3 regions of the Massilia scottii genome follow, and region 3 is predicted to be linked to each of the others. Evidence: predicted binding sites of a transcription regulator. Region 3 holds the regulator's gene; each other region holds the start of a gene.
The links. Region 3 encodes LexA, which represses DNA repair genes until DNA is damaged. Its sites were predicted from a motif close to ACTGTATNNNNATACAGT; they were not measured.

Region 1 (6,785 bases), on a different contig from region 3:
CGCCACAACTTCGGCCTCGGCCGCTGCGCCGGCGGCGGCATCGTCGGCGGCCGCGGCATCGCAGCCGAATGCGCCCAAGGTCAGCCAGCACACCGGCCTGACCTCGTGGACCTTCGGCGAATTGCCGGAGCTGCTGGAAATCGTGCAGGGCAAGCTGACCCTGATCGGTTTTCCGGCGCTGGTCGACAAGCAGACCCACTGCGACCTGGAAGTGTTCGACGACCCGACCGTGGCCGCTGCCACGCATCGCGTTGGCCTGCGCCGCCTGTTCGCGCTGCAGTTCAAAGAGCAGATCAAGTTTGTCGAGAAGAACATTCCGGGTCTGCAGCAGATGGGCATGCAGTTCATGGCGATGGGCTCGCAGGAGGAGTTGCGCGACCAGATCATCCAGAAAGCGATCGACATCGCCTGCCTGCAAGACCCGCTGCCGACCGACGCGGCTTCGTTCAACAAGCGCAAGGATGAAGGCAAGTCGCGCCTGACCTTGCTGGTGAACGAAATTGCACGCCTGGTGTCGCAGGTGTTGACCGAGTTCCATGGCTTGCCCAAGAAGCTGCAAGGCGTGCAGGCGCAGGCCGCGGCCGACATGCAGTCGCAGTTGCAGGGACTGGTGCACAAGCGCTTCCTGATCGATAACGATTACGCGCAACTGGCGCATTTTCCGCGCTATCTCAAGGCAATCAATGTGCGGCTGGAAAAGCTGCGTGCCGATCCCGCGCGCGACGCCAAGCTGATGGCCGAGTGGACCCAGTCCGCCAGCCATTTCATGCGCGCCGCGCGCGACCGGCTGGCGGGAAAAAACACCGATCCGAAGATGGTGGAATTTCGCTGGATGCTCGAAGAACTGCGCGTGTCGCTGTATGCGCAGGAATTGCGCACGCCAATGCCGGTGTCGGCCAAGCGCCTGCAGAAGGTGTGGGAGTCGATGCAGCGCTGATCCAGGCGTCGGCGTGCGGATCGCCACAAGGCGTCATCCATGGACACCTTCGGCTATCCGTGTGCGCCGCACGGGTGCACGGGCACCTTGCACAGGCGCCCCTGCCACCAGCGCTATTCGTCAAGCACGCTTCATAGTCCGGCACCCATGCCGCTCGTTCCGGAGCTGCCGCTCGTTGTGCTCGTGCCGGTACCGCCCATGCCGGACTGCGTGCCCGCGCCCACGCCGCCGGTGGTGGCGTCGGTTCCGTAAAACCCATGCACCTGGTTGGCCCAGCTGATGTCGCTCATGTCGGGCCAGGCGTCCGGGTCGAAGCCGGGCGCGTTTTTCAGGCGCTCCTTCTCCACATTGAGCACGAAGCGCTTGTTGACGGTGTCCAGGTGCAGCGCTTGCCACGGCACCGCAAACAGTTTTTCGCCCAGCCCCAGCATGCCGCCGAAAGCCAGTACCGCATAGGCGACTTGTCCGCTGCGCATGTCGAGCATGATTTCCTTGATCTCGCCCAGATCGTCTTCCTGGGCGTTGACGAGGTTGTCGCCGATCAGGGTGTCGGCGCCCATCAGGGCAGGGCCCGGACCGACGCTGCCCTTGTATATGCCATATTTGTCGCGCTCTGTGTAATTCATCTCGTTCTCCTGATATTTTTGGGTGTGCGGACCTCGCCGATCGCGGTCCTTATGCAAACAGACTAGGTTTTTGCGCAAGCGGTTCTTTGATGTGCCTCAATGGTGTCGGCGCGCACGCGTCGCCCGCCGATGTTGCTTTTTTGCTCATCGGACCCGCTAAGCGGCACAACGCACGGAGCGGCGCCGTGGGGGCACGCTATGCTGGCTGAAAGGAGCCCATCACCATGATCGTCAATGCACGTTGCACCCACGCCGGCCCGCTCGGCAAACCGATGCCGACCCGCTCGTCCGCGGCCATCCTGTGGGCGCGCCTGCACCAGCGCGTGATGGTGCGTTTGCGATGGTAAAGTCCAGCGCCCCCTTGCTGCGCAGCCTGATGCGCGTGGGTAAAAAGCAGCAACGCTCGGCGGCGCGCCTGCTCACGGCGCTGTTCGCGCCGCCCAAACCGGCGCCCAAGGCACGCGCCAAACCGGCACCGAAACTGGCCTCGGCAACCGCTCCCAGGCCCACCCCGAAGCCCAGAGCCGCCTCCACGGTTGCACCCACGCCGAAACCCAAACCAGCGCCGCGCGCCGCGCCGGCAGCATTGCTCAAAGACGCGCCAGCGCCGGGCAAGTGGCTCACCGCGCGCTACGCCGGCCAGTCAGGACAGGTGCTGCGCACGATGAGTTACTGGCTGTATCTGCCCGATGGCGCGGCGCCGCCCTCGGGCTGGCCGCTGATCGTCATGCTGCACGGCTGCGAGCAGAGCGCCACCCAGTTTGCCCAGGGCACGCGCATGAACCAGATGGCGCAAAAGGCCGGCTACGCGGTGCTGTATCCCCAGCAATCGCTCAGCGCCCATCCGCACCGCTGCTGGAAATGGTATGACCGCGCCACCCAGCAGGGCGGGGGTGACGTGCCGGTGATTGTCGGCATGATCGGCCAGGTGCTGGCCGCGTACGGCCTGGACCGCTCGCGGGTGTTCATCTGCGGCATGTCGGCGGGAGCGGGCATGGCCAATATCGTCGCGCTCAACCATCCGGAGCTGTTCGCCGGGCTGGGGCTGCATTCGGGGCCCCTGTATGGCGCAGGGCACAGCACGGTCGGGGCGCTTGGGGTCATGCAACACGGTAACGGCGCGCGGGTCGACAGCGCCATCGCCGAGGTGCTCGAACGGCGTCCCGGGTTTCCGTCCATGCCGACCATCCTGATCCAGGGCGATGACGACCGCGTGGTTCGGCCGGTCAACCAGGTGCACTTGCGGCGCCAGGCGATGCTGATCAATGATCTGCCGGCGGCGACGCCGGTGCGGGTGGCGCACAAGGCCGGTGGGCGCGGCGGCTTGCCGCATCAGGTGCACGATGTGTATCGCGGACGCAAGCTGATGCTGCGCGTGGCCCAGATCGCCCAGCTGCAGCATGCCTGGAGCGGGGGCGACGCGCGCCTGTCGTTCAATTCGGCGGCGGGGCCGGATGCCAGCAAGATGCTGGTCGATTTCTTCGGCAAGCACCGGCGTTGACCTTGGTTTGTTTCTGGACAATGATGCGCACCTGTTCATTCATGCAAATCCAATCTTTCTAAAGAGGAATCGTGTCCTGCATCGATGATGCTTGGCTGGAAAAATTTCTAATCAGAGGTCTGACCCCGGTTGTAGGCGCACGATAGGCCTTGCCAAATTGGCAGTCAGAGAGTACTGTATAAATATACAGTACTTTGTTGATCCGACCATGAGCTCCCCTGATTTCCTTGCCGCGCCCGAGACCTTGCATCCCGCCCTGTGGCGCGCTTCCCAGCTGGCCCACGCCGGCACGCGCTGTGTCGACAGCGGCCATCCCACCCTGTCGCCCCAGTTGCCCGGCGGCGGCTGGCCCAGCGGCTGCCTGGTCGAGCTGCTGCTGCAGCAAAGCGGCATCGGCGAATTGCGCCTGCTGCGTCCAGCCCTGGCCAAGGTGGCCGAGCGCCGCATCGTGCTGCTGCAGCCACCCCATCCACCCCAGGCGCTGGCGCTGGCCGCGCTCGGGCTGCCGCCCTCCCAGATGATCTGGGTGCGCAGCGCGCGCAATGCCGATGCCCTGTGGGCGGCCGAGCAGGTGCTGCGCAGCGGCAGTTGCGGCGCGCTGCTGTTCTGGGCCAGCCATGCGCGTCCCGATGCGCTGCGCCGCCTGCATCTGGCGGCCCAGTGCGGCGAGGCTCTGTTCTTCCTGCTGCGCCCGCTCGCGGCGGCCCAGGATGCCTCGCCGGCGCCGCTGCGCCTGAGCCTGCGTCCGGCGCTCGGCGGACTCGACATCGGTTTCGTCAAACGCCGGGGACCGCAGCGCGACGCGCCCCTGTTCCTGCCCCTGACTCCTTCTTTACTGCAGCGCCATGCGACTCTGGATCGGCCTCTGCCTGCCCCGGCTACCGCTCGACGTATTCAGCCCGCACTGGTCGGCTGAGGCCGCCAGCGTCGTGCTGGAACACGAGCGCGTGCTGGCCGCCTCGCCACTGGCGCAGGCGGGCGGGGTGCGCGAGGGCATGCGCCGCGGCGGGGTGCTGATGCTGCTGCCCGAAGCGCGCCTGCACGAGCGCGAGCCCGCGCGCGAGGCCGCGGCCCTGCAGGCGGTGGCCATGGCGCTGCTGCAGTACACGCCCCAGGTCGCCCTGGCCGAGGAAGCGACCTTGCTGATGGACGTGGGGGCCAGCCTGCGCCTGTTCGGCGGGGTGCGCGCGCTGTGCCGGCGCATCCGCGCCAGCGTGCGCGCGCTCGGCTTCAGTGCCCGCCTCAGCTGCGCGCCGACGGCGCGCGGGGCCTGGCTGCTGGCGCGCGGCGGCGCCGGCCACGCGCTCGGCATGGCATCGCTCAAACGCCGCCTGGACCGGCTGCCGGCCGCCTTGCCGCTGCCGGCGCGCCCGTTTGCCGCCTGGTTAGAAGGCATCGGCTGCCTGTCGCTGGGCCAGCTGCGGCGCCTGCCGCGTCCGGGCTTGCAGCGCCGTTGCGGCGGCGCCTTGCTGGGCGTGCTCGATGCCGCCTACGGCATGACGGCCGAGCTGTTCGACTGGATCGCCGCGCCCACCACCTTCCAGGCCCGGCTTGAACTGTTCGACCGGGTCGAGCAGGCCGACGCCCTGCTGGCCGGCGCCCACAGCCTGCTGCTGCAAATGACGGGCTGGCTGTGCGCGCACCAGTTGGCGGTGGGGCGCATCGTGCTGCTGCTCGAACACGAGCGCGGCCGGGTGGCGCGGCCGCCGACCGTGCTCGACATCATCCTGGCCGAGCCGACCTGGCGCGACGACCATCTGGTGCGCCTGCTGCGCGAGCGCCTGGGCAGCCTGACCCTGGAAGCGCACGTGATCGGCCTGGTGCTCGAAGCGCCCGAGGTGCAGGCCATGGCCGTGCCGAGCGAGTCGCTGTTTCCCGAGCCCGGCGGCAGCGAGCAGGACCAGTGGCGCATGCTCGAACTGCTGGTGGCGCGCCTCGGCCCCGAGAATGTGCTGCAGGCGGCTCCGCGCGCTGATTACCGGCCCGAGCTGGCGAACCGCTGGGTGCCGGTGCAGCAGGAGCGGCGCACGGCGCAGCAGCAGCCGCAATTGCCGCCGGACGTGCTCAGCCTGCCGCGCCCGGCCTGGCTGCTGGCCAAGCCGGTGGCGCTGCTGATGCGCGATCACCGGCCGTTTTACGGCTCGCCCCTGCGCATGGCCTCGACCCCCGAGCGGATCGAGGCGGGCTGGTGGAGCCAGTCGCAGACGCGCGATTATTTCATTGCGCAAGGGCAGGATCATGCCCATTACTGGGTCTACCGCGAACGCATCGCCGGCACCGATGGCGATAGCGCGCCGCGCTGGTTCCTGCATGGCTTGTTCGGCTGAGGGCGCCCATGCGAAGGGCCGCCATCCGGTGCTGACGATCTTGCCCACTGATGGCGCACAAGGAGCAGGCGGCAAGTCATCGGCGTTCATGGCAGCCGCCCTCACGTGACGGTGCCGTCACATCGCCGCCTCACGGCCGCTTGCCTTCGAGCCGCCGCTCGATGCGCCAGACGGTCCGGCAGCGCGCAACGCACGTGCCCGGCATCCGGACGATTCGCCAGTGACGCTGTCATGCCGTCGGCAGGTCGACGGCTCGATGGCGCGCCGGGAATGTGTGGCAAGCGTTTCGGTACTAGCACAATCGATAGCATTGATGCGGCCCCGTTCCGGCGTAGGATCGATTCTGCTGTCTTCGAAACATCACTTCACCACAGGAGGACGTTATGGCAGAAGAGAACGAATCCGGGGAAGAGCGCGTTGTTCTGGACGCGCGCACCCTTCAAAATATCAATCCGGAAACCCTGGCACGCCTTCGCAGCGAGTTTGGCATGTCGGTCGAGCTGAAATCGACGAAGCCGGGCTTGTCCGGCCTGCTCGACAGCCTGACCAGGGGCGGCCTTACGACGCCCCAGGGGATGGTGGCCGCCTACGACCGCGGCTTCGACCGCACCAGCCCCGGCTACGACAAGTACTACGACCGGGACCGGGCCCTGGCCAACCCTGCCCAGGATCTGCTCGACCCTGTGATCAACCCCGGCCCGCTCATTCCCGGCATAGCCAACCCCGCCCAACCCGGGCTTTCTCCTGTGGTGAGCCCCGGCATCGACGCCGGCGTGCTCAACCGTTTAACCACGCGCCCATGACGCAAGGCGGGCTTGCCCGCCGTAGAGGGAGACATCGCTATGTTCGTGACCCACGCGCCCCAGCAGCGCTTCAAGGCATTCTACGACTGCCTGTCCAACAACGATACGGCGACATCATCGGTCGTCTCAAGCTACATTCTGGTCAAGCTCGCCGCCAGGTGCAATCTGGCCTGCACTTACTGCTACTGGTTTCGCGATAAAAGCGTGCTCGACGCGCCAAAACGGCTGACCCTGGAAGCCGAGGATGCCTTTCTCATGCGGCTTGGCGAGCATATCCGCCAGCATGCGCTGAAGACGTTCTTCATCCTGTTCCACGGCGGCGAACCCTTGCTGTTCGGTGCGGCACGCTTCGAGGCGCTGTGCGCCAAGCTGCGTGAGCTGGAAGCGACGCACGGTTGCCAGCTCAAGCTGGCGGTGACCACCAATGGCGTGCTGGTCGATGCGCACTGGGCGTCGCTCCTGCAGCGCTGGAATGTCGGGGTCACCGTCAGCCTGGACGGGCCGCGCGCCGTCAACGACAGCCGCCGCATCGGCTTTCGTGGCCAGGGCAGTTTCGACGCCATTCTCGCGGGCGTGAGGCAACTGCGCGCG
Region 2 (6,785 bases), on a different contig from region 3:
GCCGGTGGCGCTGCCGCTGCATCTGGGCCTCGGGCCCGATCAATTCGGATGGCTGTTCATTCCGTCGGTGGCCGGCATCTTCCTGGGCGCGCTCGCGGCCAACCGCATCGCCGGCAAAATCACGTTCGCGCGCCAGATCGGCATCGGCTTCGGCTTCCTGCTGACGGCCGCCGTCGCCAATCTGTTGTATCACAGCGTCTTTACGCCAGCGCTGCCGTGGAGCGTGGCGCCGATGTTTTTCTACACCTTCGGCATGTCGCTGATCGCGCCCGGCGCCACACTGCTCGCGCTCGACCTGTTCCCGCACATCCGCGGCACGGTGGCCTCGTGCCAGTCGTTCGCGGTGACCCTGCTGGGAGCGCTGGTGGCGGGCGTGATCGCGCCCTTCCTGTCGCACTCGATGCTGTGGCTGGCCATGGGGCAGGTCGGTTTCGCCCTGTGCGCACTGGGCTTGTGGGTGGCGTCGCGCAGGTACCGCCGCCAGCGCCTGGCCATCGGAGCGTGAGCGTTAAGCGGACTGAACAATAAAACTTTTGCCTTGGGTAATGTTCCACCGGTCAACATTCGTGCATATATGCTAAGATAGCCGTTTTTAAAACCTGACACGCTGCCCAAACCTCGCGCGCGACAGGCGTAATCTGATTTTTTCGTCGTGGCCGCATTGCGTAGTGCGCCACCTCCAACCATCGACCATTTGGCGGCAGTTTTCGACACAATGCAGCATTCGGACAACGATCTTCGCAAGCGGCCAGAGCGTGCCCTGCTACCACTGTTTCCCGTACCAGCCGGGCAAGTGCGCGTTGCCGATGCGGACGATGGATTCCGTTTAAGGCTCCAATGAACGACAATCCTGCCAGCGTACTGTCGCCGGCCGCTTCCGCCGCCGAGCCGTCCGCCTCTTTCGGCGAGGCCGATATCCCCGCGCTGCCGCGCATCCTGCTGATCGACGACGAGCCGCGCCTGCTGTCGGCCCTGCACGACCTGCTGCGCGACCGCGGCTTCGAACTGGTAACGGCCAAGAGCGGCGCCGAAGCGCTGGCGCAGCTGAGCGCGCGCCGCTTCGACCTGGTCCTGCTGGACCTGCGCCTGCCCGACATGAGCGGGCACGAGATCATGGACTTCATCAACGAGCGCGACATCGATGCCGACGTGATCGTGATGAGCGGCGACGTCGGCATCGAGGCGGCCATCGGCGCCCTCAAGCGCGGCGCCTACGATTACCTGCGCAAGCCGTACAGCCGCGAAGAGATGCTCAAGACGGTCGGCAATGCGCTGCAGCAGCGCAGCCTGACCATGGCCAACGAGCGCATCGCCTCGCAGCTGGAAAACTCCGAGAAGCTGTACCGCTACCTGGTCGACAGCTCGCCCGACATCATCTACACCCTCAACCACGAGGGCCGCTTCACCTTCATCAACGACCGCGCCTTCCAGTTGCTCGGTTTTGCGCGCGAAGACCTGATCGGCCAGCACTACACAATCCTGGTGCACGATGAAGACCTGGAGCGCGCGCGCTACGCCTTCAACGAGCGCCGGGTCGACGAGCGCGCTTCGCGCAATGTCGAACTGCGCCTCAAATGCCATGCGCGCGCCGGCCAGAACCGGGCGTTCAACACGACCCTGATGACGATCTCGCTCAATTCGATGGGCATGCATGTGCCGGATCACGACGTCAAGAAGCTCGAGTTCTACGGCACCTACGGCGTGGCGCGCGATATCACCGACCGCAAGCGCGCCGAAGAAGTCATTTCGTACCAGGCTTACCACGACATCCTGACCGACCTGCCGAACCGCATGCTGTTCAAGGACCGCCTCGGCTTGGCCATCATCCAGGCCAAGCGCAAGCTTACCGAGCTGGCCGTGATGTTCATCGACCTCGATCGCTTCAAGCTGGTGAACGACACGCTCGGCCACGTCAAGGGCGACGAGCTGCTGCAGCAGGTCGCGCTGCGCCTGAAGCAATGCCTGCGCGATGGCGACACCCTGGCACGCCAGGGCGGCGACGAATTCACCATCGTGCTGCCGGAACTGGCGGGACGCGGCGAAGCGAAGGCGATCGCCGAAAAATTCCTCACCTGCCTGCACCTGCCGTTCGACCTCGATGGGCACCAGGTGCACGTGTCGGCCAGTATCGGCATTGCGATCTATCCGGGCGACGGCGAGTCGATCGACGAGCTGCTGCGCCACGCCGACATCGCCATGTACCAGGTCAAGGCGCTGGGCAAGAACGGCCACAGTTTTTATCACAACTCGATGCTCGACGTGTCGCACCAGAAGATCGCGCTGGAACAGAGCCTGCGCAAGGCGCTCGAGCAGAACGAGCTGGAAATGTACTACCAGCCGCAGATCGACGTGATCACCGGCCGCATCATCGGCGCCGAAGGGCTGATGCGCTGGAACCATCCGCAGCGCGGCGTGCTGACCGCGAACGAGTTCCTGCCGTTCGCCGAAGACAATGGCCTGATGCTGCCGATTTCGGACTGGATGCTCGACGCCTTGTGCCGCGATATGCTGGTGTGGAACGAGAACGGCGGCGAGGCGATCCGCCTGTCGCTGAATTTGTCGCCGCAATACCTGGACCGCGGCGACTTTTTCGAGAAGATGCGCGGCGCGCTGCTGCGCTACGGGATTTCGCCGGCGCAGATCGAGGTCGAGATCACCGAGAATATCTGCATCCGCAATCCGCAATACGCGATCGAACAGTTGAACAAACTGTGCCAGCTGGGGGTGTCGGTGGCGATCGACGATTTCGGCACCGGGTATTCGTCGCTGTCCTACCTGCACCGCTTCCCGATTCACACGATCAAGATCGACCAGTCGTTTGTGAAGGAAATCCACGACGAGCAAGGGCATTATCCGGTCATCCTGGCGATCATTTCGATCGCGCGCGGCCTGGGCCTGCACCTGATCGCCGAAGGCGTGGAAACCGAGGTGCAGGCGCGCTACCTCAAGTCGAACGGCTGCCTGACCATGCAGGGTTACCTGTTCCATCATCCGATCTCGCTGGGCAGCTTCCTGGAAGTGCTGCAGGAGCAGGAAGTGCAGCTGGCCGCTTCCCTGGCCACGCCCAAGGCCAAGCGGGCCTGATTGCCGGCTTGCGGCGACTGCGGGCCGGTCGCTGTGTGGCGGCAACAATGCTAACTTGCAATATTATTAACACTTCCCCATGAGCGGACTGGCGCGGCGCCGCAACACGGCGTCATCATCTGCAGACCGGCGGCGCATACCGCGTGCGCCCGTCCGTGGGAATGATGTAATATACTGTATATGCATACAGTTGAGCGCCAAGCCCATGGAACTGACCGACAAGCTGGAAATCCTCGCGGATGCCGCAAAATACGATGCCTCCTGCGCCAGCAGCGGCGCGCCCAAGCGCACTTCCGAGGGCAAGGATGGCATCGGCGCCACCAATGGCATGGGCATTTGCCACAGCTACACGCCGGACGGGCGCTGCGTCTCCCTGCTCAAGATCCTGCTGACCAATTTCTGCGTCTACGACTGCCAGTATTGCGTCAACCGCCGCACTTCCAACGTGCCGCGGGCACGCTTTTCAGTCGATGAAGTGGTCAAGCTGACGGTCGATTTTTACCTGCGCAACTATATCGATGGCCTGTTCCTCAGTTCCGGCATCATCCAGTCGGCCGACTACACCATGGAGCAATTGGTGGCCATCGCGCGGCAGTTGCGTGAAGTACACAATTTTCGTGGCTACATCCACCTCAAGACCATTCCCGACGCCGACGCCGCCCTGATCGCCGCCGCCGGCAAATACGCCGACCGCCTCAGCGTCAACATCGAACTGCCGACCGAGGGCAGCATCACGCGCCTGGCGCCCGAAAAAAGCGTGCATACCATCAAGCTGGCGATGGGTTCGATCCGCCGCAAGCTCGACGAAAAGGCCGAGGAGCCGCGCGCGCCCAAGTTCGCGCCGGCCGGGCAGAGCACGCAGATGATCGTCGGGGCCGACGCCAGCGACGACCAGACCATCCTGAACACGGCCGAAACCCTGTACGGCAGCTACAAGCTCAAGCGCGTCTACTATTCGGCCTTCAGCCCGATTCCGCAAAGCCCGGACAGCGTGCCGCTGGCGCCGCCGCCCATGCAGCGCGAGCACCGGCTGTACCAGGCCGACTTCCTCATGCGCAGCTACGGCTTCAACGCGGCCGAACTGCTGCCGGCGGCCGGCAACCTGGCGCTCGACATCGATCCCAAGCTGGCCTGGGCCCTGGCGCACCGCGAGCATTTCCCGATGGACTTGAACATGGCCGAGGAATCGATGATCGCGCGCGTGCCCGGCATTGGCCTGCGCAACGCCAAGCGCCTGGTGGAGCTGCGCCGCCTGCGCCGCATCCGCTACGCCGACCTGACCCGCCTGCGCTGCAGCATGAAAAAAATCGCGCCCTTCATCGTCACGGCCGACTACCGTCCGGCCTCGGACACCACCGCGTCCGAGGTACTGCGCCGCTCGATGGCCGAGCATTCACCACGGCAGCTGGATTTATGGGCGGAATTGCAGGCGGCGTAAGCGCGGCCGCGTCCGCCGCGGCCGGGCGTCCGGTACTGGTCCATTCCTTCGACCAGTGGCGCCACGCCGCGCGCGACTTGCTGGCGCACAAGGTGCCGCCCCACGCGGTGCAGTGGATTTCGCACAAGGATGATGGCGATCTGTTTTCGCAGGGCGCGGAACCGCAGGCGCCGGAGGCTGTCCAAACGGACAGCAAGTCCACCATGCGCATTCCGCGCCAGCTGATGGACATGCTGCAAAGCGCGGCCTGCTGCCGCGTGCCGAACCGCTGGGCGTTTTTATACCTGGTGCTGTGGCGCTGGCAGCAGGGCGAAAAAGACGTGCTCTCGGCCGCCGACGAAGATGGCGCCCGCCTGCACGCCATGGTCAAGGCGGTGCACCGCGAGGAGCACGACATGCACGCATATATCCGTTTCCGCGAGCGCCGCGAAGATGCCGGCCCGCCCCGTTTCGTCGCCTGGTTCGAACCGGCCCACGACGTGCTGCCGCAGGTGGCGCGCCACTTCGCCAGCCGCATGGGTAAGGTCACGTGGATGATCGCCACGCCCGAAGCCAGCGTGCTGTGGGATGGCGCCACCCTGCACAGCACCGGCCCGCTGATGCGCGGGCCGGAAGACATCGACGACGCCGGCGAAGCCCTGTGGCTGACGTACTACCGCAGCATCTTCAACCCGGCCCGCCTCAACGCCGACCTGATGCATGGCCACATCCCCACGCGTTTCTGGAAGAACCTGCCCGAGGGCGCGGTGGTGCCCGAGATGGTGTCGCAGGCCGCTGCCGGCGCGCGCAAGGTGGGCCAGACGCACAGCGTTGGGCAGCGCGGCGGCACCGTCATTCCCATCAGTGCCGACAAGGCCCAGCCGCAGCGCGACGCGCCCAGCACGCTCGACCAGTGCCGCCGCTGCGAATTGTGGCAGAACGCGACCCAGGCGGTCGGCGGCGTCGGCCCGGTCGAAGCGCGCATCATGCTGGTGGGCGAGCAGCCGGGCGACCAGGAAGACCTGGCCGGCCTGCCGTTCGTCGGCCCGGCCGGGCAGCTGCTCGACCGGGCCATGGCCAAGGCCGAGCTGGACCGGCGCACGATCTACCTCACCAATGCCGTGAAGCACTTCAAATGGGAGCCGCGCGGCAAGCGGCGCATGCACAAGACGCCGGCCCAGCGCGAGGTCGACGCCTGCAGCTACTGGCTCGGCAGCGAGCTGGAGCAGGTCCAGCCGGAGGTCGTCGTTGCCCTGGGCAGTACCGCGCTCAAGGCGGTGACGGGCAATCCGCACGCCACGCTCAAGGACGTGCTGGGCAAACCGTTCATGCACGAGGGGCGCTGGGTGGTGGTGGTGTATCACCCGTCCTACATCCTGCGCGTGCCGGGCGAGGACATGAAGACGCAAGCGTTCGGCGTGATGGTCGATGGCTTTCGCCAGGCGCGCGAACTGGCGGCACCAGCGGCACCTTGATGACGCGCTGGTGCCAGGTGCGGACCGTTACGCCGTCGGCCGCACGCCGCCCGCATGGGCGCCGACGCAACGCATCAGCGCATGGCTGGCTGCATAACACGCGATAACGACGCATCCCACGAGCACATAACAAAGCGGCCCCGGCTGCTGCATCAGGCGGTGGCCGAACAGGTCGGCACCGACGGCGGTGACCAGCATCATCAAGGGAAAATGAAACAGAAAGGCCACGCTGGCGCTGTCGGCCAGATGGCGGTTCAGCCTGGCAAAGAAGGATGGCGCCGCCCCATCCACCCTGGAGGGCATCGGGCTGCGGTAGAGCACGGCAGCAACCGCGGCAAATCCTGTGCCGACGAGCACGTACTTCCAGAGCATCAGCATCTGTCCCCATGGCACCGGCAGCAGATCGGTGCGGGCACCAGCCAGGCGCGAAAACAGGAGGGCCGCAGCCAGCAAGGCCCAAGCCGCCACCGGATGGAGGAGAGGCCGCTGCCACGGTCCGTGCAGCCCGACGCCCACGCCCAGCATCCAGATCGTCAGCCAGGGCCAGAATGTCGGCGGCATCCACACCACCAGGCCGAGCAGCAGTGCGGCGCCCATCGCCACGCTCCACGGTTTGCCGCTGCGCCACGCATGCCGCAGCAAGACCAGCAGGCAGCATGACCACCACAAGAAGGCGTACAGGTACAGCATGCCGTTGCTGCCGAAAGTCGGCACCAGCACGGGTTGCAGCATGAACAGGTTGCCGAAAAAGGCACTCCAGCTCAGCGTTACCGTACTAAAGTCGGGAAAGTCCGAATACACGCCCGACT
Region 3 (6,785 bases):
TAGTCGACCTGTTCAACGTTTGCTGCGGTGAAGCGGCAGAATTTCTTACGCTTGAACAGTGGGTTCTGTTGTTTGCGCTTTTCTTTAAGCTTGAGCTTGTTCTTGTCGAATTTTTTACCGAATGCCATTTGAGGCTCCTGTATCTAAAAATGTGCTGTCGCGTCAGGCGGCGGCACAGAAATCAATGATGTGAAACACCAGGCTTTTGCTGCTGCGGTTCTTCTTGGCCAAAAATCCCGTGAACTGATGCACGGCGCCCAATTCGGCCTGGCTGAATCGACCTGAAATCTCGCCCGCGGCAAGCGCGGTGATTTCAAATTCGACCAACCTGGCTACCCCTGCTTCCATCTGCTGCGAACTGTGCATCAGTGTGGCGGTCACGATCGGCACGCCGGCCGGGGTATAGCGCAATACGTCGCGCTCGCAAATCAGGGCTACGAACTGGAGTTGATTCACCGAGGTGAGGTCAAGTCAGGTTCAGGGATCCCGGTCAACAATTACGCTGCTGCGGCTGGAGCTGGCGCTGGAGCGGCTGCAGGAGCAGGGGCTTCAGTGCGGTGGCTCTTGGCTGCGTCTTCACGTTGTACCGATTTCATCATCGGCGACGGCGCGGTTTCAGCCTTCTTCATCTTAACGGTGAGGTGACGCAGCACGGCATCATTGAATTTGAACGCGGTTTCGAGTTCCACGAGGGTCTCGTTGTCGCATTCGATGTTCAGGCAGATGTAGTGCGCTTTTGGCAGCTTCTGGATCGAGTAAGCCATCTGACGACGGCCCCAGTCTTCAACACGGTGAACCGAACCGCCGCGCGTGGTTACGCTGGCTTTGTAGCGTTCGATCATCGCCGGGACTTGCTCGCTTTGGTCCGGGTGGACGATAAAAACGATTTCATAATGACGCATGCATAACTCCTTAGGGACGTTTAAACAAATGCCCACCTCGGCGTCAAGACGAGTGTGGGAAGGGAAAGCCGGCGATTATAGCGTGAAATAGAGCAACAATCAAGGGCGCATTGAGAAAGCTGTGCGATTGCGCGTCGTTCATGGCACGAAGTCGTCGTCGAGCAGTTGGGCCGGGGTGTAGGGTGGCTCCGGCGGGAAAGCGCTTTTCGGTAGCCGGGTTTCGATGGCCGCGCTACGCACGGCGTGCGCATACTCTTGTCGTGCCATGCGCTCGACCGCCCTGCTCAGGCTGGGACTGCGCTCCAGCAGCCGAGCAATTGCGCGGCGCTGCTCGTTGATGGTCGCCAGCCAGCTCGTCGACTTGCGCCGCGGCTGATACTGGCACTTGAGCAGGCGCATGATCAGAACGTGCAGCCGGCTACACAATTCCCTTTGATTGCGGCCGACCATTTCCTCAAACTCCTCCACAAGGTGTTCGACATCAAGGTGTTCAAAGTCCCTGGCGCGCAACAGCCTCACCTGTTGATCGATCCATTGGATCAGATCATCGTCGTAGTCAGCAAGTGGCACCCCGAGTCGATCCATGACCCGCCTCCTCTACCCTGTATTTCAGTTCACGGCCCCTCATCCGGCGAGTACGACGGCACGAAGTCGTCGTCGAGCAGCTGCGCGGCACTGTAAGGTAGCGCAGCCGGGAAGATGGACTCCGGCAGGCGTGTTTCCCAAGCGGCACGCCGGCGCGCTTCGGCATAGCGCCGCGCTGCTAGTTCGGGTATGTCGGCAACCAGACTGGGACTGTCGGCAATCAGCAATTCCACGCCAAAACGGGCGTCGTTCAGCTTGATGCACCAGTGCCGTGGCTTGTACCGTGGCCGCAACTGCAAACTGAGCAAGTACGCAGTGATATATTCAAGGTGCCCCTCGAGCTCACTCCGGTCGGCACGCACTGCGCCTTCAAGCTCGTCGATGAGGTTGTCGACATCAAGTAGCTCGAACTTTCCCATACGCAGCAACTCCGCCTGATCCTCAAGCCACAGCACAAAATCTTCCTCATAACCCACCCTTGGAACCTCAAGCCGATCCATGACTCACCTCCTCTGCTACTTGTTGGACAGCGCCCATCGCAAATAATTCGCCTGTTCGGCTAATTAACCCTTGCATTGCGCGAAATACTGTACAAAAATACAGTCTGTCCATATACACAGTCCCGCATACCGATGATCAAGCTCACTCCAAGGCAAGAACAAATCCTCAACCTGATCAAGGATGCGATCGAGAACACGGGCTTTCCTCCTACCCGTGCCGAGATCGCCAATGAACTGGGCTTCAAGTCGGCCAACGCGGCCGAAGAGCATCTGCAGGCGCTCGCGCGCAAGGGCGCCATCGAAATTTCGCCCGGCACCTCGCGCGGCATCCGCCTGATCGGCGCCAGCGTCGACGCCATTGCCATGCCGCCGCCGAACCTGCTCATGTCGCTGCCGCTGGTCGGGCGCGTGGCCGCCGGTTCGCCCATCCTCGCGCAGGAGCATGTGGAAGCGACCTACAGCGTGGACCCGGCGATGTTTTCGTCGCGTCCCGATTTCCTGCTCAAGGTGCGTGGGTGGTCGATGCGCGACGCCGGCATCATGGATGGCGACCTGCTGGCCGTCAAAAAGGTCGACAGCGCCAAGAATGGCCAGATCGTGGTGGCCCGCATCGGTGACGATGTCACCGTCAAGCGCTACAAAAAGACCGGCTCGCTGATCGAACTGCTGCCGGAAAATCCGGACTTCAAGGTGATCCACGTCGATCCCGCAACCGACGAGTTCGCGCTTGAAGGCCTGGCGGTAGGGTTGATGCGCAGCTGGAACTGAGCGTGCGGGCGCGGTTCCACTGCGCCCTTGCCGCCTAGTCGCCCTTGCGCGGCGCTGTCGCCGCCGCTTCGGTGACGATGCGGTTGTGTTCCTTGATGTAGGCGTCGGTGGCGGCACGCCACGCGCCGAAGTCGGCCAGCACCAGCTTGGCCGAGACCTTGGCGTTTTCGGCGATGCCCGCATACACGCCTTCCAGATACACGCGCGACTGCTCGGTTTCTTCCTTGGTCAGCAGGTCGGCCACATCCTTGGGAATGCGCTTGGTCAGCGGGCTGGCCTCGTTCAGGTTGCGCACGAAGCCGTTGTAGCAATCCTGCCAGGCCGCGACCTTGGCCGACACGCTCTCGATTTCTTCGTTCTGCTTCGACATGGCCGGAATGCGCGGCGCCGGGCAACGGAACTGGCCCGTTGTCAGGTCGGCGCCATCGTATTTGCCGATCCAGTAATCCAGGTCGGCACGGCGCGCATCGCGCTTTTTCATCATCTCCAGCGAGCCGGCCGCAGTCTTGTTACCCTTGGCGGCGGACTTCTTGAACCAGGCTTCGGCCTTGGCCAGGTCGACCGTGCCGGCCTCGCCGTAAAAATACATCTCGCCCATGTGCAGCTGGGCTTCGGCGTTGCCGGCGTTGGCCAGCTTGGTGTACAGCTGCAGCGCTTGCGGATAAGCCTTTTTCGCGAACAGGGCGTTGGCGTTGGCCAGCTCGTCCGCGTGCGCCACGCCGGCGAGCATCAAGCCCAGGCAGAACAGGTATTTCTTCATCGCGTGTAGGACCTTGTATTTGTACGAACCATGTGGACAAACCCGCATCGTCACCAGATGACATGACAGGGCGGCGCGCGCCGTCCTGCCCCGTTCAATCCAGCGCGGAGCGGAAGTCGTCGAGCAAGTCAGCCGTGTCTTCGATGCCGACCGACACCCGGATCAGCGATTCGGCGATGCCCATGCTGGCGCGCCGCTCGGCGCCCATCTCGTAGAAGATGGTGTGCGAGACGGGAATGACCAGGGTGCGCGTATCGCCCAGGTTACTGGCGGAGATACCGAGCTTGAGGCGATTGAGGTAATCGAAGCAATCGATGCCGTCTTTCAGTTCAAAGCTCAACAGCGAACCGTAAGCCTTGAACAGATCGCTCGCCAGCGCGTGCTGCGGATGCGATGCCAGGCCCGGGTAATACACCGCCGCCACGCGCGCGTCGGCTTCGAGCATGCGCCCGACTGCCAGCGCATTGGCCGAAGCGCGCTCCATGCGCAGCGCCAGCGTTTCCGCCCCCACCGCGATGTGGTGAGCCGCTTCCGGCGCCAGCGAGGCGCCGAAGTCGCGCAGGGCCTTGGCGCGCAACTGCGCCATGCCCCACTGCGCCGGCGCATTGCGCTTGTAGTTGGCCGCAATGTTCGGGAACGCGCTCCAGTCGTATTCGCCGGTATCGGTCAGGCTGCCGCCAAGCGCATTGCCGTGGCCTCCGATCGACTTGGTCAGCGCATTGACCACCAGCCCCGCACCGACCGTTTTAGGCCGGAACAGGTAGGGCGACGTCATGGTGTTATCGACCACGAACAGAATGCCGCGTTCCCTGCACAGCCGGCCGATGCGCGCCAGGTCCGCCACCTGCGTGCGCGGGTTGGCGATGGTTTCGACGAACACCAGGCGCGTGGCCGGCGTGAGCGCGGCTTCGACGTTGGCCACGTCGGTCGCATCGGCAAACGCCACCTCGACGCCCTGCCCGGCCGCCGTTTGCCACAGGCTGTTGGTGTTCCCGAACAAGAACGACGACGACACAATGTGGTCGCCGGCGCGCAGCAGCGCCTGGAACACGGCGCCGATGGCCCCCATCCCGGTCGCAAAGCACAAGGTCGATACGCCGTCTTCCATCTGCGTGATCTTGTCTTCGAGCGCGGAGATGGTCGGATTGCCCTGGCGGCCGTAGCGAAAGCCCGGCTCCTTCCCCTGGAACACCGACGCCAGCTGGCGCGCGTCGTTGTAGCCGAAGGTCACCGAGGTGTGAATCGGCTTGTGCAGCGACCCATGCTCGATCGGCTTTTGCCGGTCGTTGTGCAGGATGGTCGTGGTGAAGCCGTAGCTTTTCTTCTCGCTCATCAGTTACTCGGCGGTCGCCAGGTTCAGGTTCAGCTGGGTGCGCGCCGCATCTTCGGCCGGTGCGGCTTTCGGATTGTGGCGCGCGAATTCCAGCCGGTCCAGATACGCGGGCGTGACGTCGCCAGTCACGTACACGCCGTCGAAGCAGGATGCCTCGAAGCTGGTCAACGCCGGGTTCACGTCCGAGATCGCGCGCTTGAGCGCATCGACGTCCTGGTACACCAGGGCGTCGGCCGTGATCTCGCGGCAGACTTCCTCGGTGCTGCGGCCGTAGGCGATCAGTTCATCGCGGGTCGGCATGTCGATGCCGTACACGTTCGGGAACAGCACCGGAGGCGCGGCCGACGCGAAGAACACGTTGCGCGCGCCCGCTTCACGCGCCATCTGCACGATTTCCTGGCTGGTGGTGCCGCGCACGATCGAGTCGTCGACCAGCAGCACGTTCTTGCCCTTGAATTCGGAACCGATCGCGTTCAGTTTCTGGCGTACCGACTTGCGGCGGATCGCCTGGCCCGGCATCAGGAAGGTGCGGCCGATGTAGCGGTTCTTGATGAAGCCTTCGCGGTACTCGACACCGAGTTTGAGCGCCAGCTGGATCGCGGCAGGACGCGAGGAATCGGGAATCGGCATGACCACGTCGATCTCGCCCGACTTGAACTCCTGGCGCACCTTGTCGGCCAGGTACTCGCCCATTTTCAGGCGCGTGGCGTAGACCGAGGCGCCGTCGAGAATCGAATCCGGGCGGGCCAGGTACACGTACTCGAAGGCGCACGGGTTGAGCGACGGATTGTCGGCGCACTGGCGTTCGTGCAGCTTCATGTCCATGTCGATGAACACCGCTTCGCCCGGCGCGATATCGCGCAGGAAGCGGAAACCCATGCCTTCCAGCGCCACCGATTCGCTGGCCACCAGGTATTCGGTGCCGTTGTCGGTTTCGTTGGTGCCGATGCACAGCGGACGAATCCCGAACGGATCGCGGAAGGCCAGCAGGCCGTGGCCGGCGATCTGGGCGACAACGGCGTAGGCGCCGCGCACGCGCCGGTGCACCGCTTGCACCGCCTTGAAGATGGAATCTGGATCGAGCGTGAAGCCGGTGGTCGATTCCTGGATTTCATGCGCCAGCACGTTGAGCAGCACTTCGGAATCGGAGTCGGTGTTGATGTGGCGGCGGTCGTTGCGGAACATCTCGGACTTGAGCTGTTCCTGATTGGTCAGGTTGCCGTTGTGCGCGAGCGTGATGCCGAACGGCGCATTCACGTAGAACGGCTGCGCTTCTTCCTCGCTGGACGAACCGGCGGTCGGATAGCGGCAGTGGCCGATGCCCGAGTTCCCCTGCAGCGAACGCATATTGCGCGTGCGGAAAACGTCACGCACGAGGCCATTGGCCTTGTGCATGGAAAACATATTGGAATGACTGGTTGCGATCCCCGCCGCATCCTGACCGCGGTGCTGCAACAGCAGCAAAGCGTCATACAGCACTTGATTGACGGGGTTATTCGAGACGACGCCGACGATGCCACACATGGTGCGCTCCTAGAGACTGGACCTACTGATTTTAAAAAATATCAAAACTGAACATGCCGCGCCAAATCAGCGGGCAACAATGTCTTTACCATCCGTGCGCCCTCTTCCGCCATGGGGCTCGATACCGCCTTGGTCCAGAACGCCTGCTTGGGCAGGTCGGTCATGCCGCACAAGATGACGGCGGCCAGCACGATCACCACCCCGCGCGCGAGGCCGAACGTGGCCCCCAGCAGGCGGTTCGCCGGACTCAGTCCCGTGGCCTTGACCATCAGGTCGACCGCCATCATGACCAGTCCCATCAGGATGCGGGTGCCGAGGAACAGCGCCACGAAGGCGACCATCAGGCGCACCGTTTCGCCGGGGATCACCGACAACATGGGCGCGAGCTGGGCGCCGTAGGCGTTGGCAACGAC

Region 1: the regulator LexA is predicted to act here: its motif matches at 3,238-3,255, upstream of imuA (translesion DNA synthesis-associated protein ImuA).
Region 2: the regulator LexA is predicted to act here: its motif matches at 3,258-3,275, upstream of RBA41_RS20855 (putative DNA modification/repair radical SAM protein).

What each region holds. Positions count from the first base shown of each region.
Region 1 is NZ_JAVCWM010000019.1:117,745-124,529, reverse strand. It holds gene hrpA (ATP-dependent RNA helicase HrpA) at 1-937, shown strand, start outside; gene RBA41_RS23580 (PRC-barrel domain-containing protein) at 1,069-1,563, opposite strand; gene RBA41_RS23575 (hypothetical protein) at 1,788-1,910, shown strand; gene RBA41_RS23570 (extracellular catalytic domain type 1 short-chain-length polyhydroxyalkanoate depolymerase) at 1,904-3,064, shown strand; gene imuA (translesion DNA synthesis-associated protein ImuA) at 3,273-3,980, shown strand; gene RBA41_RS23560 (Y-family DNA polymerase) at 3,910-5,391, shown strand; gene RBA41_RS23555 (hypothetical protein) at 5,775-6,194, shown strand; gene RBA41_RS23550 (radical SAM protein) at 6,234-6,785, shown strand, end outside.
Region 2 is NZ_JAVCWM010000015.1:75,446-82,230, reverse strand. It holds gene RBA41_RS20865 (multidrug effflux MFS transporter) at 1-505, shown strand, start outside; gene RBA41_RS20860 (putative bifunctional diguanylate cyclase/phosphodiesterase) at 838-3,084, shown strand; gene RBA41_RS20855 (putative DNA modification/repair radical SAM protein) at 3,290-4,522, shown strand; gene RBA41_RS20850 (UdgX family uracil-DNA binding protein) at 4,498-5,976, shown strand; gene RBA41_RS20845 (hypothetical protein) at 6,004-6,785, opposite strand, start outside.
Region 3 is NZ_JAVCWM010000016.1:68,669-75,453, reverse strand. It holds gene rpsR (30S ribosomal protein S18) at 1-128, opposite strand, end outside; gene priB (primosomal replication protein N) at 163-456, opposite strand; gene rpsF (30S ribosomal protein S6) at 498-902, opposite strand; gene RBA41_RS21710 (DUF29 domain-containing protein) at 1,041-1,487, opposite strand; gene RBA41_RS21705 (DUF29 domain-containing protein) at 1,517-1,987, opposite strand; gene lexA (transcriptional repressor LexA) at 2,120-2,755, shown strand; gene RBA41_RS21695 (tetratricopeptide repeat protein) at 2,790-3,515, opposite strand; gene RBA41_RS21690 (cystathionine gamma-synthase family protein) at 3,610-4,848, opposite strand; gene purF (amidophosphoribosyltransferase) at 4,852-6,372, opposite strand; gene RBA41_RS21680 (CvpA family protein) at 6,414-6,785, opposite strand, start outside.